3 regions of the Mesorhizobium bavaricum genome follow, and region 2 is predicted to be linked to each of the others. Evidence: riboswitches for the same ligand, from Rfam matches in the RefSeq annotation. Region 2 holds a riboswitch; each other region holds the start of a gene.
The links. Region 2 has a riboswitch for cobalamin ahead of AC1RZR_RS25895 (DUF1636 family protein). Riboswitches for the same ligand answer to the same signal wherever they lie in the genome.
Positions count from the first base shown of each region.

Region 1: it holds a riboswitch for cobalamin, as region 2 does, so the genes downstream of both, AC1RZR_RS18230 (DUF1636 family protein) here and AC1RZR_RS25895 (DUF1636 family protein) in region 2, are expected to answer to the same signal.
Region 3: it holds a riboswitch for cobalamin, as region 2 does, so the genes downstream of both, metE (5-methyltetrahydropteroyltriglutamate--homocysteine S-methyltransferase) here and AC1RZR_RS25895 (DUF1636 family protein) in region 2, are expected to answer to the same signal.

Region 1 is NZ_CM165566.1:3,718,633-3,724,256, reverse strand. It holds gene AC1RZR_RS18260 (NADH-quinone oxidoreductase subunit D) at 1-553, opposite strand, end outside; gene AC1RZR_RS18255 (NADH-quinone oxidoreductase subunit C) at 563-1,168, opposite strand; gene AC1RZR_RS18250 (hypothetical protein) at 1,165-1,704, opposite strand; gene AC1RZR_RS18245 (NuoB/complex I 20 kDa subunit family protein) at 1,710-2,291, opposite strand; gene AC1RZR_RS18240 (NADH-quinone oxidoreductase subunit A) at 2,282-2,647, opposite strand; gene AC1RZR_RS18235 (winged helix-turn-helix domain-containing protein) at 2,977-4,176, shown strand; cobalamin riboswitch at 4,206-4,409, shown strand; gene AC1RZR_RS18230 (DUF1636 family protein) at 4,449-4,877, shown strand; gene cobW (cobalamin biosynthesis protein CobW) at 4,880-5,624, shown strand, end outside.
Region 2 is NZ_CM165566.1:5,284,689-5,290,312, forward strand. It holds gene AC1RZR_RS25885 (ABC transporter substrate-binding protein) at 66-1,013, opposite strand; gene AC1RZR_RS25890 (ABC transporter ATP-binding protein) at 1,060-1,848, opposite strand; gene AC1RZR_RS25895 (DUF1636 family protein) at 1,845-2,330, opposite strand; cobalamin riboswitch at 2,340-2,547, opposite strand; gene AC1RZR_RS25900 (nucleoside hydrolase) at 2,831-3,808, shown strand; gene AC1RZR_RS25905 (substrate-binding domain-containing protein) at 3,927-4,910, opposite strand; gene AC1RZR_RS25910 (ABC transporter permease) at 4,978-5,624, opposite strand, start outside.
Region 3 is NZ_JBXAYV010000001.1:259,758-265,381, reverse strand. It holds gene metE (5-methyltetrahydropteroyltriglutamate--homocysteine S-methyltransferase) at 1-1,786, opposite strand, end outside; cobalamin riboswitch at 1,903-2,102, opposite strand; partial or broken gene AC1RZR_RS34015 (cytochrome P450) at 2,377-2,670, opposite strand; gene AC1RZR_RS34010 (cytochrome P450 family protein) at 2,637-3,869, opposite strand; gene AC1RZR_RS34005 (OmpW/AlkL family protein) at 3,955-4,614, opposite strand; gene AC1RZR_RS34000 (transposase) at 4,800-5,195, opposite strand; partial or broken gene AC1RZR_RS33995 (threonine aldolase family protein) at 5,330-5,624, shown strand, end outside.

The DNA of each region.
Region 1 (5,624 bases), 1.6 Mb from region 2:
CGATCGACTTCAGGAAGGGATCGATCCACTTGCCGATATCCTCGACCAGCTTCTGCGGCAGATCCTGATGCACGCCGCCAGGGCGGAAATAGGCCGCGTGCATGCGCGAGCCGGAGGCGCGCTCATAGAACACCATGAGCTTTTCGCGCTCGACGAAGCCCCACAGCGGCGGCGTCAGCGCGCCGACATCCATCGCCTGCGTCGTCACATTGAGGATGTGCGACATGATGCGCCCGATCTCGCAGTAGAGCACGCGGATCAGCTGGCCACGCTTCGGCACATCGATGCCGAGCAGGCGCTCGGCGGCCAGTGCGAAGGCATGCTCCTGGTTCATCGGCGCGCAATAATCGAGCCGGTCGAGATAAGGGATGGCTTGCAGGTAGGTCTTGGCCTCGATCAGCTTTTCCGTGCCGCGGTGCAGCAGGCCGATATGCGGATCGACGCGATCAACAACCTCGCCGTCGAGTTCGAGAACCAACCTCAAAACACCATGCGCTGCAGGGTGTTGAGGCCCAAAGTTGATGTTGAAATTGCGGACGGAGGTCTCAGCCATTCTGGCGCCTCAATTCGTCTTGGCTTTTTCATCGCCCGGCAGGACGTAATCCGTCCCTTCCCATGGCGAGAGAAAATCGAAATTGCGGAATTCCTGCTTGAGCTCGACCGGCTCATAGATGACGCGCTTGGCCTCGTCGTCGTAGCGCACCTCGACGAAGCCGGTCAGCGGGAAATCCTTGCGCAGCGGATGGCCTTCGAAACCGTAATCGGTCAACAGGCGGCGCAGATCCGGGTGGCCGGAGAACAGCACGCCATAGAGATCATAGGTCTCGCGCTCGAACCAGTCGGCACCGGGATAGACGCCGGTGATCGACGGCACCATCGTCTCTTCGTCGGCCTGCACCTTGACGCGGATGCGCACGTTCTGTTTCGGCGACAACAGGTGATAGACGACGTCGAAGCGCTTGGCCCGCGACGGATAGTCGGCACCGCAGACGTCGATGATCGAGATGAACTGGCAGCGCGCATCGTCGCGCAGGAAGGTCATCACTTCGACCAGATCGCGCGGCTCGACATGGACGGTGAGTTCGCCATAGGCGATCGCCGAGTCATTCACGCGGCCGTTCAGCTTCTCGCCGAGATAGGTCGACAGTTCGCTCAGGGATGCGGTCATGACAATCTCGCCAACCAGCCTAGGACCTTGCGCGAGTCTTCCGCGTCTTTTTCACCAAACCAACCGCTCTCTTTAACCGCGTCAATGGTCAAAAAAATTTGACATTCATCGTCACCACCCGGCTCGTCAAAAAACAACTTTCCGACAAACTGCCGGGTTTGCAGATTTGCGGGGTCACCATTTAGGGCAACGCACTCGACGAACAACTTTTCGGTGACTGCCCCCCGGCCTGACGACGCAGAGCAAAACCTGGCCGACATTTCAGAAATCAGGTTCTTGGTTCGATCTCCAAGCGAACGCAGCCTCACGTCGCCATGATAAAAGACTATTTGTGGATCGCTCGTCGGCTCGGCCTCCCAATCATTCAACATGATGTCGATACCGACACCGGCATTGCCAAATTTTGAGTTTGCTGAAAGCGTGGAAGAATAAAACCTCGAACCAGAGTCGGTTTCCTCAAATCGCTGCTCTAACGCCTTGAACGTCAAACCCAGCCAAGGCTCAGGGTTGCCGTAGATAATCTTGGCTTCATCCATAGTGATTACCGTTCGATCGTGCCGGTGCGGCGGATCTTCTTCTGTAGGAGAAGAATGCCGTAAAGCAGCGCTTCGGCGCTCGGCGGACAGCCGGGCACATAGATGTCGACCGGCACGACGCGGTCGCAGCCGCGCACCACCGAATAGGAATAGTGGTAGTAGCCGCCGCCATTGGCGCAGGAGCCCATCGAGATGACGTAGCGTGGCTCCGGCATCTGGTCGTAGACCTTGCGCAGCGCAGGCGCCATCTTGTTGGTCAGCGTGCCGGCGACGATCATGATGTCGGACTGGCGCGGAGACGCGCGCGGGGCAACACCGAACCGCTCCGAGTTGTAGCGCGGCATCGAGGTGTGGATCATCTCGACCGCGCAGCAGGCGAGACCGAACGTCATGAACATCAACGAACCGCTGCGCGCCCAGGTGATCAGCGCTTCCGTCGAGGTGACGAGAAAGCCCTTGTCGGCCAGTTCGTTGTTGATCTCGAGGAAGAAAGGATCATCCGCCCCGACCGGCCTGCCGGTGTTGGGATCGATCAGGCCCTTGGGCTTCGGCGCGACGAGCGTTCCGGAACTGTCGTTCAATCCCATTCCAGCGCTCCTTTTTTCCATTCATAGGCAAAGCCGATGGTCAACACCGCCAAGAAGACCATCATCGACCAGAAGCCGAGCATGCCGATCTTCGAGAACGACACAGCCCACGGAAACAGGAAGGCCACTTCCAGATCGAAGATGATGAACAGGATCGACACCAGGTAGAAACGGATGTCGAACTTCATGCGGGCGTCGTCGAACGAGTTGAAACCGCACTCGTAGGCGGAAAGCTTTTCGGGATCGGGATTGCGGTAGGCGACCAGGAAGGGTGCGGCCAGCAGCGCCAGGCCGACGACCAGCGCCACGCCGATAAACAGGACGATGGGCAGGTACGAACTCAATAGTGCGTTCATGCTCGGCTTTCCGTTGGCGCAATCACTTTGATTACAGCACCGGACCCTATTGCGGAAGCGTGACAGTTTAACCGCTGAACCGTTTTAAGGGCCTATGCTGCAACGCGGCGAGGGTTAGCGCAGCACTTCCAACGAAGCAAGTCAAACCTTGTTCAAAACGCGGTGCTGGACGGCATATCCGAGGAAACTGGTCCGATCCGCTCCTGTTTGATTTCCTTCGCTTTTTACTCCACTTTTCTCTCCTGACATGGTTGCCGCCAAAACCCTGCTAGCATGGGCCGGAATCACCCATCAGAACTTCGGCCAACCACCCTCAGAGTGACGCCTGCATGAAGGAAAAGATCTCGCTCCCCATGGCCCGGCGCATCGCGCTTGCCGCCCAGGGGTTTCTCGATCCCCGCCCCGTCGGTACGCCCGACCGCCGCCATTTCGCCCGCGTGCTGGCCCGCACCGGCCTGCTGCAGATCGATTCCGTCAGTGCGGTGGTGCGCGCTCATTATATGCCGCTCTATTCGCGCCTCGGCCCCTACCCGCTTGCCTTGCTTGATAACGCGGCCGTGACGCGCAAGCGCACGGTATTCGAATACTGGGCGCACGAGGCCTCCTTCCTGCCGGTCGAGACATACCCGCTGATGCGCTGGCGCATGCAGCGGGCCGAGCGCGGCGATGAAATGTATCTCGGCCTCGCCAAATGGGGCCGCGAACACGCTGGCTACATCGAACAGATCTACCGCGAGGTCGTCGATCGCGGCCCGATCGCCGCCTCCGCGCTCGAAGGCCAGAAAGGCTCCGGCGGCTGGTGGGGCTGGAGCCATGCCAAGCATGCCTTCGAATGGCTGTTCTGGGCCGGGCGCATCACCACGGCCCACCGTCGCGGTTTCGAGCGGTTCTACGATCTGCCGGAGCGCGTGCTGCCGCAGGCGATCCTCGACCTGCCGGTGCCGGCCGCCGAGGACGCGCATCGCGAGTTGCTGCGCATCTCGGCCCGCGCCCACGGCATTGCGACGGCCGGCGACTTAAGAGACTACTACCGCCTGTCGCCCGCCGACATGAAAGGCCGGCTGGAGGAACTGGTCGAACTCGGCGAGCTGTTGCCGGTACGCGTCCAAGGCTGGGACAAGCCGGCTTATCTTCATAAAGACGCCCGCCTGCCACGAAAAATCGAGACCCGCGCTCTGCTGGCGCCGTTCGATCCGGTGGTCTTCGAACGGTCGCGCACCGAGCGACTGTTCGATTTCCACTACCGTATCGAGATCTACACGCCGGCCGAAAAGCGCCAATACGGCTATTACGTCCTGCCGTTCCTGCTCGGTGACAGGATCGTCGCTCGCGTCGACCTCAAGGCCGACCGACCGGCCGGCGTGTTACGCGTCCATGCTGCTTACGCAGAGCCCGGCGCGCCGGCTGAAACCGCAGCCCAACTGTTCGAGGAACTGAAGTCCATGCAGGGATGGCTGGGGCTCGAACGCCTCGAAGTCACCCCGGCTGGTGATTTGGGTCCGGCGCTGGCCGACCTGACCGTGTCGTAAGCTCGCGTTGACACCACTGCCCGCAAAAGCCTAAATCCGTTCCAGACGGTCTCTTCTCTTCAACGAGAGGAGCCAAGAGGGAATGCGGTGCGGGATCTCGGTCTCAAATCCGCGGCTGTCCCCGCAACTGTAAGCGAAGAGCCAAGGCCGAAAGCCACTGGGACGGTCCCGGGAAGGCGGCACCAAGGCGAGGACTCGCGAGCCAGGAGACCTGCCGTCTACGACTACAGAATCCGATCGCCCGGCGGGTTTCCGGGCAAGGAGTTCGATTTTTGGACCATGACAGCAGTTTTTCGGCTGGCACAGCGGATGTTTCGTCCGGCCATGATGATGCCCTGGCCGGCGTCACCGTCATCGTCTGTGCCTCCTGTCGCGACGAAACCGGCTCCGACGCCCATCCCCGCGCCGGCGAACTGCTGGCCGAGGACACGCGCCGCGCCGCTTCTGGCGAAGATGTTCGGGTCCGCAGCGTCGAATGCCTCGGCAATTGCAAGCGCCGGCTTAGTGCCGCCATCCTGCGCGATGGCTGCTGGAGCTATGTCTTCGGCGACCTGACCGCGACCAGCGGCGCCGACCTCGTCTCTGGCGCAAAACTCTTCGCCACCTCGACCGACGGCCTCATTCCCTGGCGTGGCCGCCCCGATAGCCTGAAGCGTGGCCTCGTCGCCCGCATCCCTCCCCTCGACCTGTTGAAGGACTGATCATGACCGCTTCCGTCTCCCGCGTTCCCTGCACCGTCGTCACCGGCTTCCTCGGCGCCGGCAAGACGACGCTGATCCGCCATCTCCTGGAAAACGCCGGCGGCAAGCGGATCGCCATCATCGTCAATGAGTTCGGCGACATCGGCATCGACGGCGAGATCCTGAAGGGCTGCGGCATCGACACATGCCCCGAGGAAAACATCGTCGAACTGGCCAATGGCTGCATCTGCTGCACCGTTGCCGACGATTTCGTGCCGGCGCTCGACCAGATCCTGTCGCTGACGCCGAAGGTCGACCACATCCTGATCGAGACCTCCGGCCTCGCTCTGCCCAAACCGCTGGTCCAGGCTTTCCAGTGGCCGACGGTGAAGAGCCGCGTGACGGTCGATGGCGTCATCGCCGTCGTCGATGGACCGGCGCTGGCCGAAGGCCGTGTCGCCAACGACATGGACGCACTTCAGGCGCAGCGCGCGCAGGACACGACACTCGATCACGACGATCCGGTCGAGGAAGTGTTCGAGGATCAGATCGCTTGTGCCGACCTGATCATCCTGTCGAAGAGCGACCTGATGGATGCCGCCGGCTCGGCCCGCGCCAACGCCATCATCAACGAGCACATCGCTCGCGCCGTGAAGATCGTGCCGACGTCGCAGGGCAAGGTCGATCCGTCGGTGTTGCTCGGCCTTGGCCTTGCCGTCGAGGATGACATCGAAAACCGTAAGACCCATCACGACGACGAGCTCGACC
Region 2 (5,624 bases):
TTCCCAGATCTTTTCTTCGTGCATGTCGTTGGCAAAAACCGCTGCGCACTTTTGAGCGACATGCCTCAAAATGCTTCCGGATGCATCGCCTTGGCGATCTTGTCGATCGCTTCGATGTTGGCGGGCCCAGGCGTCAGCTCGGCATAGCGCAGGGCGACAAAACGCTCGTTCTTGACCGCGTCCGTTTCTTTCATCGCCGGATGCGCCTTCAGGAAATCGAGCAGTTTCTTGTAGCCGCCGCCGTCCTGGTAATCGAGCAGGATGAGGAATTGCGGGTTGCGAGAGGCCACCGTTTCCCAGTCCGTATTGCCCCAGCTGGTGTCCATATCGGCCATGATGTTGTCACCGCCAGCAGCAGTGATCATGGCGCTGGGGATGGCGAACTTGCCCGCGGTAAAGGGTTTGTCCTCGCCGGAATCATAGAGGAACACCCGCGTGCCCTTGCGGTCGCCGACCTTGGCGGTGATGTCGGCGAGCTGCGTCTTCCAGCCCGAAACGAGCTTTTGCGCCTCAGCCTCCTTGCCAAAAATCTTGCCCAGCTTTTCGACGTCGCCATAGAGCAGGTCCATCGAGGCGGCAGGGCGGTTCTTGTCGAGATGGACGCAGCTTTCCGTCAGAACCAGCGTCTTGATGCCATGCGGGGCAAGCGTGTCGGGCGTCACTTCGCCGCCCGGCTTCATGCCGTAGTACCAGCCGGCGAAGAAGAAATCGGGCTCGACCGCGACGAGGTTTTCAAGCGTCGGATATTTGGGGGCGAGTTCAGGGATCGAGCCCTGCTCGGCCTTGAATTCGGGACCGACCTTGTACCATCCGGTGATGCCGGTCAGGCCGACGATCGACGGCTGCAGTTTCAGCGCAAAAGTCATCTCGGCCATGTTGAGGTCATGGATGACGGCACGCTTCGGCGGCGCGTCGAAGGTCAGCGGTTTGCCGCAGCTGTCGACGGTCACAGGGAAGGCGAAGGCTGTCGAGACCAGCAGCGAGAAGACAAGCGAAAAGGCGAGGCGTTTCAAGGTAAGTGCTCCTTTGTTGAACAGGGATTGGGCGGAACGGCTTCGATCAGGATGGCGGCGCGGCGCGGTTCGGCACCTCGAACACCGTCAGTTCGCGGTCTTCGGTCGGATGGCGCAGACGAAAGACGTCGACGCCGAAAATCTCGCGGATCAGCTGTTGGGTCAGCGCTTCGCGCGGCGCGGCGAACGCTTGCAGGCGGGCATTGTTCATCACCGCGACCCTGGTGGCGAAGGGGGCCACCAGGGCCAGATCGTGCAGCACCGCGATCACCGTCATGCCGAAGCCGGCCACGAGTTCGAGCAGTTCGCCACGGGCGCGCGGGTCGAGGTGGTTGGTGGGCTCGTCGAGGAACAGAATTTTTGGCTCCTGCGCGATGGCGCGCGCCAGCTGGGCGCGCTGGCGCTCGCCCCCCGACAGCGAGCCGATGGTGCGGCCAAGCAGCGGCAGCAGGCCGGTCCGGCGCAGCGCGTCGACGACAATGTCGCGTTCGTCGCTCCTGCGCCTCAGCCCGGCGTGCGGAACCCGGCCAAGCTCGACATAGTCGATCACCGCCAGCCGCGGATCGGGCTGGTCGGTCTGGCCGACCACGGCGATATGCAGTGCCCGCTCGGCGGCCGAAATCCTGTCCAGCCGGCGCCCGCCAAGCTTCACCTCGCCGGAACTTGGCCGCAGCATGCCCGACAGCATGCGCAGCAGCGTCGTCTTGCCGGCGCCGTTGGGGCCGATGATGGCGAGGCGATCGCTCGCGGCCACCGACAGGCTGACCGCATGGACCAGATCCCGGCCATTCGCCATGGCACTGAGGTCACGCGCTTCGAGAACCGGCGCTGTCATCGGCTGTTTCCCGCCGGATTGCCCGGGCCCGGGATGCGGGCCAGCGTCTTGCCGGCCAACCCCGCCGGGCGCTGTCCCGAATTGCACCAGCCATCGGCGAGCGAGGCATAGAGCTTGGCGAATCGCACGAGATCGACGACATCGGCCTGCGCATCGATGGAGCCGAAGAGATAGGCAGCCTTGCCCGATGCCTGGAAGGCTACCGTCAAGGGCCTTGCACAGCCGGCCATGCAAGCCACGCCCTCGACCGTGAAGCCATGCGCCACGGCGGGTTCATGGTGGGCCGAGAGCCGGGAACGCAAATCGGAGCACAAATTTTCACCCGACCTGATCCCTGTCGGGACGTCGCGGCAAAGCGTGCAGACAATAATGCGGTGAATACGATCTGTGGCGCCGTCCAACTTTCCGTCTTTCTCGATTGGCGACGGAAGGATGTTGGCGAATCGGCCGACAAGACCGACGTCCACGTCTCCTCCCGGCACACCCCGTCCGGTCAACTCATGCTGATGGCAGGTCTCCTGGCTCGCGGGTCGTTGCGCCATCCTGCCTTCCCAGCCTTGCCGGCCAGTGGCATTTACGGATTTTGCTCGCCGCTTACAGTTGCGGGGGCAGCCACGGCCTCGACCCTTTGGGGATCTCACCGTGTTCCCTTTTCACCCCTTGCCTTGCGGCCAGGGGACCATCACCGGGCCAGCGTAGATTTCCATCGATCGCATCGCAACGGTTTTTTGCGACGTCGCGGCTCCATTCAAATGTAATAACATTACGTTTGAAGCGATATTCCGCGACGATGTCAACTCCACTTGTCGCGCAACACGGCGGCGGCAGTGGCAGCTGCTCGAAATGGGCTCGCCGCCGGAGGTAGAAGGTGGCCGTGGGGCCGAGCGAGTTGGCACTACGGTTGCCGAGGGCGAGAACCTTGACGGCGCAAGCGGCGGCAGTCTGTAGTCGCGGCAGGCTCGGCCGACAGAGGAGGTGCCATATGGAAAAGATCATCCTGGACTGCGACCCAGGGCATGATGACGCTATCGCCATCCTGCTGGCGGCAGGCAATCCGAAGATCGATCTCCTCGGTATCACCACGGTTTCGGGCAACCACAATGTCGAGAACACCACGCGCAATGCGCTTTCCGTATGCACCGCCTATGGCATCAAGGTACCGGTGGCGAAGGGCTCTCCCGGCCCGCTCCTCATCGATCAGGTGCTGGCTGTCGAGATCCACGGCGAGACCGGGCTCGACGGCCCCGTACTGCCGCCCGCCTCGTTCGAGCTCGATAGGCGGCACGCCGTCGACTTCATCATCGACACCGTCATGGCGCATGAGCCGAAGACGATCACTCTGGTGCCGGTCGGTCCCTACACAAACATCGCGCTTGCCGTGCGCAAGGACCCCCGCATCGTCGAGCGGGTGAAACGGGTCGTCGCGATGGGGGGAAGCTATACCAGGGGCAACATCACGCCCGCGGCGGAGTTCAACGTCTATGCCGATCCGGACGCCGCCGACGTGGTGTTCCGGGCCACCTGGGACGTCACCATGGTGGGGCTCGACCTGACGCATCAGGCGCTCGCCACCACGGGGCTTCAGGACCGGGTGCGCGCGGTAGGCGGCCCGATTGCCAAGTTCATCCTCGATATCTGGGAGTTCATCGCGACGACGCATGGTGGCCTCCTGCAGATCGAGTATCCCGCCGTCCATGACGCATGCTGCGTCGCGGCCATGATCGACCCGACCGTCTTCACCACCGAGAAGGCCGATATCCGCGTCGAGCTTGCCGGCCGGTGGACCAAAGGCATGACGGTCTGCAATTTCGAGAAGATGGGCGGCATGCACCATTTCGGCGGCACGGCGAGCGAGCAGGTCGACTTCCGCCACACCGTGGCGATGAAGCTCGACCATCAAAAATTCTGCGATTTGATTGTGGATGCGCTGGAGCGTCTAACCAAGAACAAGGCGAACTGATCTCTGCGACTGTCATGAGGCGCGAAGCAGCCATTCCTTGCAGGATTAGTCTTGCCTCCAAAACATAACAAGGCCCCGCGCGGGGCCTTGTCATATCCAACCTTGGTGGCTGGCTCCCTCACTTCCCCATCATCTGCTTGGCATTTTCCGCCGTGATCGCCGTCGTCTCCACTGTCACTGTCGGCTCCACCGAAGTGGCGCAATCGAGCAGAATCTTCTTCGACATCTCGATCGCTTCCTTGGCACCGGTCGGATAGGTGAAGGTCGCCGCCCAGTCGCCTTTCGCTACCGCTTCGATGCCGCCGGCAGGTCCCGGCAAGCCATCGGTGCCGATGATCTTGACGTCCTTGCCGGCACCCTTGGCGGCAAGCAGCGCGCCGGCCGCCATCATGTCGTTGCTGGCATAAAGCACCTTGATGTCGGGATGCGCCTGCAGCATGGCCGAGAAGGCGGTCTGGGCTTTGTCCGGCACCCAGTCGGCGGCCTGCTCGGCCACGATCTGGATCTTGGCATTCTCCTTGACGCCGTCCTTGAAGCCGTTAAGCCGCTCGACCGCGGGCGTCGAACTCGGCAATCCCTGGAGCACCGCTGCTTCGCCGCCGTCGGGCAGCAAGGTCTTGGCGGTATACTTGCCCGCCTCGAGCGCGATCTTGTAATTGTCGCCGCCGATGAAGGCGGTGTACTCCTTGCCCGGATCGCCGACCGTCTTGCGATCGAGTTCGATGACCGGGATGCCGGCATCCATGGCGCGTTTGACCGCCGGCGTCAGCGGTGCCGCCTCGAAGGGCGAGATCAGCAGGATGTCGACCTTCTGGGTGATGAAATTGTCGACCTGCGAGGTCTGCGTGTTGACGTTGCCGGCGCCGTCGGCGATCTGCAGCGTGAAGCCGGGAACTTCCTTGGCCGCCGCCTCCAGCTCCTCGTTGACGTGCTGACGATAGGGTTCGGCATTGTTCGCCTGCGAAAAGCCGATGATGAACTGGCCGTCCTTGGCGCAGGCCTTGACCATCGGGTCGGCAGCATGGGCGGCTCCCGCGATGCACAGGCCAGCGCCTGCCAGAAGCGCGACTTTCAGGGCACGCCTTTGTCTTGTGGTTTTCATACTCACTCTCCTCCTCGTCGGGCCGGGGCCAGACCTTGGTTGACTTCCACTTGCTGCCGCATTCCTCCTAACGACCCAAACCCTCGCGGCGGCGAACGAGGGATTGAAGCACTGCCGCCAGCACGATGATCGCAGCGGTCGCGAGCAGCTGCATGGCGGGGGTGATGTTGTTGAGCTGAAGGATGTTGGCGAGTGCACCCAGCATAATGGTGCCGGCGACCGTGCCGACCATCGAGCCGGCGCCGCCGAACAGGCTGGTGCCACCGATGACCACGGCGGCAATCGCGGTCAGCTCGTAGCCCATGCCGTCATTGGCACTGCCAAAATTGAACTGGCCGGCATGCACGATGCCGGCCAGTGCGGCGGCAAAGCCGGTGATGGCGTAGACCGATATCTTGACCATCGACACCGGCACGCCGGAAATGCGCGCCGCGCGCTCGTTGCCACCGACGGCAAAGACATAGCGGCCGAAGCGCGTCGTGTTGAGCACGATCGTTGCGATTGCCGCAAAGACGATGAACACGATCGTCGCCACCGGCACAGTGTTGTTGAACAGCCGCTCACCCAGCACCGCGAACACCGGTGGCGCCAGCCCCGGCCCATCGCCATAGGAAATGTTGATGTACTGATTGCCCGAGACGACCAAGGCCAGCCCCCGCGCCGCCTGCAGGCCGGCGAGCGTCACGATAAACGGCTCGAGCCGGAAACGGCTGG
Region 3 (5,624 bases), on a different replicon from region 2:
CCTGGCGGCAGACGGCTGAGCGCGGAAGGTCGTCCCGGACGAAGGACCAGTTGAGGATCGTCACCGGGCCGGTAAGCATGCCCTTCACCGGCTTTAGCGTCAGCGACTGGGCATATCGCCACCAGTGTACTGTCATCGGCTGTTGTCGCGACACATCTCCAATGATGATCGGGGGGCGCACAAAGCGCGAGCCATAGCTCTGCACCCACCCGTGTTGCGTGAAGACGAAGCCGCAGAGCTGCTCGGCGAAATACTGCACCATGTCGTTGCGCTCGAATTCGCCGTGGACCAGCACGTCGAGTCCGATCTCTTCTTGCCAGCGAACGGCGGCTTCTATCTCTTTCTTCAGGAACGCCTCATAGTCGACGTAACTCAGCTCGCCTTTGGCATGGGCTGCCCGCGCCTTGCGAACCTCGACTGTTTGCGGGAAGGAGCCGATCGTCGTGGTGGGAAAGGAAGGCAAGCCAAACGTGTCGGCCTGAAGCTTGGAGCGCATGGCGAATGCGCTCTTCCGGCGCGTCATGCCGACCTTGATGCTGGCGACCCGGCCTTCGACGAGCGGATCATGCACCTTCGCGGATGTCGCGCGAACGGCGGCAGCCTCAGCCGATGCCTCCAGTTCGGCGGCGACCGCGTCCCGGCCTTCGGCCAGGGCACGGGCGAGCACGACCAGTTCGCCGGTCTTTTGCGCCGCGAAGGCGAGCCACGACTTCACATCCGCATCGAGTGCCGTCTCCATGTCCAGGTCGATCGGCACATGCAGCATCGAGCAGGACGGGGCGATCTCCACGCGGTCCAGCGGCCAGCCGGCGACGATCGGCTTGATGCGGTCAAGTATGGCAGGCAGGTTCGCGCGCCAGACGTTGCGCCCGTCGATCAGCCCGAGCGAGAGCACAAGGTCCTTCTGCGCGAGCCGGCCGACGGGCTCCAACTGCTCTGGAGCGCGCACGAGATCGACGTGCAGTCCCGCCACGGGCAGAGAAATTGCGGTCTCGAGATTGTCTCCCAGCGATCCGAAATAGGTAGCGACCATGATCTTCAACTCCGGTGCTGCTTTTGACAGCCGGCAGTAGGCGAATTGGAGCGCATCCCGTTCGTTGGGAATCAGGTCGAGCACGAGGGCCGGCTCATCGATCTGCACCCAATCGGCTCCCGCGAGCCTCAGCCTCCGCAGGAGCTCCTCGTAGACGGGCAGCAGCCGTGGCAGGAGCGCGACAGGGTTGAAACCTTTCTCAGATGACTTCGCCAACTTGAGAAAGGTGACCGGTCCAAGCAGGACCGGGCGCGTGTGGATGCCGAGCGCCTTGGCCTCGAGGAAATGATCGACCGGTTTCGCCGACGAGAGGGCAAAGCTCTGATCGTCCGTGAGTTCCGGCACAATGTAGTGATAGTTGGTGTCGAACCATTTGGTCATTTCCATCGCGGCAAGGCCATGCCCGTTGGCCGCATGCTCGTCACCGGCATGTCCACAATCAGCGTTCTGACCTTGGTTGCCGCGCGCCATGGCGAAATAGGTATCGAGTGGGACCTCGCCGTCAGTCCAGACGTATCGTGCCGGCACGGCGCCGACCATGGTGACGGTGTCGAGCACATGGTCATAAAGCGAGAAATCGTTGGACGGGATTTTCGACACGCCGTGATCGTGCTGCTCCCTCCAGCTAGCCTCGCGTAGCGCCTTCGCCGTCGCGAGCAGGTCGGCAGCGGGAGATTTTCCGGACCAGTAGCTTTCAAGCGCGAATTTCAGTTCCCGCCGTCGACCGATACGCGGCACGCCGAGCGTTGCCACAGGAATTTGTTGAGAGACAGTCATGCCATACCCCGATGGTTGGGGCGTGGGGACAAGGAACGCGCGAGCAGGCGGCACGAAGCCGGGCTACTGCGACCACCGAGACACCCCGCCCGTGGACGTTGTTCGTCGTGGCAGGTCTCCTGGCTCGCGGGTCAAAGCCTCTGCCCGTCTTCCCGAGGCCGTTCGCCTCAGTGACACCAATGGGCTTGGCTCGCCGCTAACAGTTGCGGGGGCAGCGCCGGCATCGCACCGGCTTCCCTCTTAGCTCCGCTACGGCAGTGCCGCGCGGAGAACCATGACATACGCACAATCACAGCCGCTTCGCTCCTTGTCAATACATATAACGGGATGTTTATGTGATGATGCGAATAATGCCCTTGCGCTGATCGGTCTCTTTCGCCCAAAGCCGCGTATGATGCCGCCTCTCATCAGTGCAGGCTCGGAGAGGTCCTTGTCCCCATCGGCGACGCCGGATCAGATCGAGGTCGCCGGGCTCAAGGGCGTAAAGTCGGGCCAGGTCGTCACGGTCCCCCGGGAATCCCGGTAGTTGTTCCCCGCTCGGCTTTGCTCAGCGTGCTTGCGCATTCGCCCATCAGCGCGCTGATGACCACGTCCGGTAGCGGAAAGGAGAGGTGGCGCTGCAGGTCGGCGGGTTGGGGCTGGGCCGTCAGCGTCTCGAACAACTGCGTGGCGATCGCCTCGACCTGCTGCGCGAGCAGCTTCACCCTGCGGTTGCTGAAGGCCGGCGTCACGATCGTGCGTAACCGGGCATGCTCGCCCCCCTCGTGCGAGACCAGCCATCCCGGCGAACCGAGAATCACCGAATCCGCGGTGAATGCCGCACTCTCTAAGCGACGGAAGGGCGGAAGCTGACCGGCAGGCGCTGCGGGCAGCGAATGACGTAAGACGGCATGTAGACGACGTCCTCCGCAGCGATGGTCAGCGCCAGATCCTCCAGCCGCCCGAACAGCGCGGGGAAGGCGCAGCGCAATTCCAGGCGCGCCAGCGCAGCGCCCAGGCAGGAATGCGGCCCCTCGCCGAATGACAGGTGCGGGTTGTGCCGCCGGGTGACATCGAACCTGTCGGCGCCGGGACCGAAGGCCTTTTCGTCCCGGTTCGCCGCATGGAACGCCATCAGGACGGCATCGCCGCGGCGGACCATGCATCCGTCGATCTCCACGTCCTGGGTGGCATAGCGGAACGGCAGATTGGCCGCTGAGCTGCCCCAGCGCAGGATCTCCTCGATCGCCTGTGACCACGGAACTTGGCCGCTGCGCACCAAGTGCAGTTGCTGCGGATGCGTCAGCAATGCCAGCACGCCATTGCCGATGACGCCGGCGGTGGTCACGAAGCCCGCAGAGAGCACCATGAACAGCATGTCGATGAGCTCGGTGTCGGAAACGAGCTCGCCTTTGTCACGCGCGACGATCAGGGCCGAAGCCAGATCATCGCCGAGCTGGCCCCGCTTGAGCGCGATCAGGCGACGGAAGAACTCCGGGATGCGCTGCCGCGTCTGTCGCACCTCTTCGGCTGTGGCGGAGGTGTTGGCCAGGCTGTAGGTGAGCGCGACGATCTCTTCGCGCTGTTCGTCCGGCAAACCGAACAGTTCGGCGATCACGTTGGTGGGCAGCGGAGCGGCGAACTCGCTCATCAGATCGGCACTGCCGCCGCGCTGCGCCATCTCGGCCAGGAGTCGATCGACGCATTGTTCGACCCGTGGCGCCAGCAAGGCGATACGACTGGGCGCGAAGCTGCTGGACAGCAGGCCGCGCAAGCGCCGGTGATCGGCGCCGTGCGCCGTGGTCATGTTGTCCACTTTGCATATCCCGATCAGCGGATGATCCTCGGGAATCTCGCCGTCCTGCAGCGCCCGCCACTGTCGCCAGTCCTTGTTGAAACGCTGGTCGGAAAGCATCTGCCTGAGCGTCTGGTGACGGGCTGCCGCCCAGGTCACCACATCGCCTGGCAGCGACACTCGCGCCATCCCCCCCTGCCGCAGAATCGCAGAAGAAAGACGATCAAGTTGCGTGGGAGCGGCCGGCACACCGATCACGTCGCAATGATCGTTTTCTACGCGCATGCCAACAACTCCTTTAAGAACCATCGCGGGTCCACTTCTCGGCACGGAAGATCCGCGCGCGGACTTCGAAAAGTGCGCTTCGTCCTCAGAAGCGGTAGGTGAGACCTGCGCCTATCAACCAGGGATCGAGCTTGGCCTTGCCCGTGAGCTTGGCGCCGGCGACAGTGACGTCGAAGTCGGGCTTGAGGAAAAGCTTCTTCACGTCGAAGTTGACGCCCCAGTGCTCGTCCACCATGTAGTCGAATCCGACCTGCAGCGCGGCGCCGAATGTGTTCTTGACCTTGAGATCATCGGCGCTGCCGGCTTGCTGATGATAGAAGATCGTATAGTTCACGCCGGCGCCGAGATAGGGTTTGAAGGCGTCGAAATCGGTAAAATGATACTGCAATGTCACCGTTGGCGGCAGCAGCCAAACCTTGCCGACCTTGCCAAGCCCGCCGATCGCACCTTGGCCATCGATGTTGGCATAGGTGGTGCCGAGTATGAGTTCGGCGGCGATGTTGTCCGTGAAGAAGTACGAAATATCGAGTTCCGGCGTCACGGTGTTCGAATAGGAAAGACCAGAGCCGGGTACCGCATTGACGTAGCCCGAATCCTCGGTAATCACCCCCAACGCCCTCAGGCGGATCTGCCAGGGGCTTGGCGCTTCCGCGACCCGGGCTTCTGCCTGCGGGACGCTCGCGGCTTGATGAACATCTGCCGCGCTGGCCTGTCCCGCAACGATGAGGACGACAGCCGCTGTCATTGCCCGCGCCACGCCAATTCGCGCTCTCGCCATACTTTTCTCTCCTTGATCTTCAAAAGCGACGCACTGCGCCTTGATTGAATCCTGCTCGCATCAATCGAGATTGACGGAGCGCTCATGCGGGAGAGCCCCCGCATATGTCGTGCCAAATGAGAAAATCATTGCAAAACAACGCGATCATTCTGCTAGCGCTGTGTCTCATGTCCGACTTCGTCGAAGATCCGACAATGAGTGCGGCCGTAGCCGCCGCAGGGTAGCAGTTCGTCAACATCGGCCGCCAGTTCGTTGGCATGCTCGTACTCGGCTTCGAGTTTGGCGTATCCTGCGTTCAGCGCCTTGATCGTCGCCTGCTGCTCGGTGGTCAGGCCGGTGGACGTTCCAGCCAGCTGGCGCAGTCCGTGGGCGTATCCGTAAGGCGTCTCGACCGCGACCGATATGGGCGGGAAATCCGTTGACAGCATGCGCCAGCCGCCATCCGATCGGGCCATGTAGGGGATCGCGTTCAAGACCTCGCGAAGATCCACACCACGCGCCACCCGGTCTTGGCCGCGCCCGGCAGGAACGGTTGTATCCGCGACCATTCCTCAGCCGTCAGATCGGAGGAGCCACCTGACCCGACACTTCAAGGCGGTGTTGGGGGTGACGCCGGCACGTTACCTCTCCGTTTGAATATCGTTCAATAAGCGCGCGGCGAACCGTCTAGCTTGGACGCTCAATGGATGAAACGAGCGTCAAGACCATGAGCGACAGCAAGCAGACCCGCCCCTGCGGCTTCACCAGCGACAACATCGCCGGCGTCTCCCCCGAGGTGATCGCAGCCATCACCGCATGCGCGTCGGGTCAGGCGCTTCCCTACGGCAACGATGAGCTGACGCATACCATCGAGCGCCAGCTCGCCGAGGTGTTCGAGCATGCGGTCGACGTGTTCCTCGTTTCGACGGGGTCGGCGGCGAACGCGCTGGCGCTCGCGGCGATTACGCCGCCATGGGGCAGCATCCTCTCGCACGCCG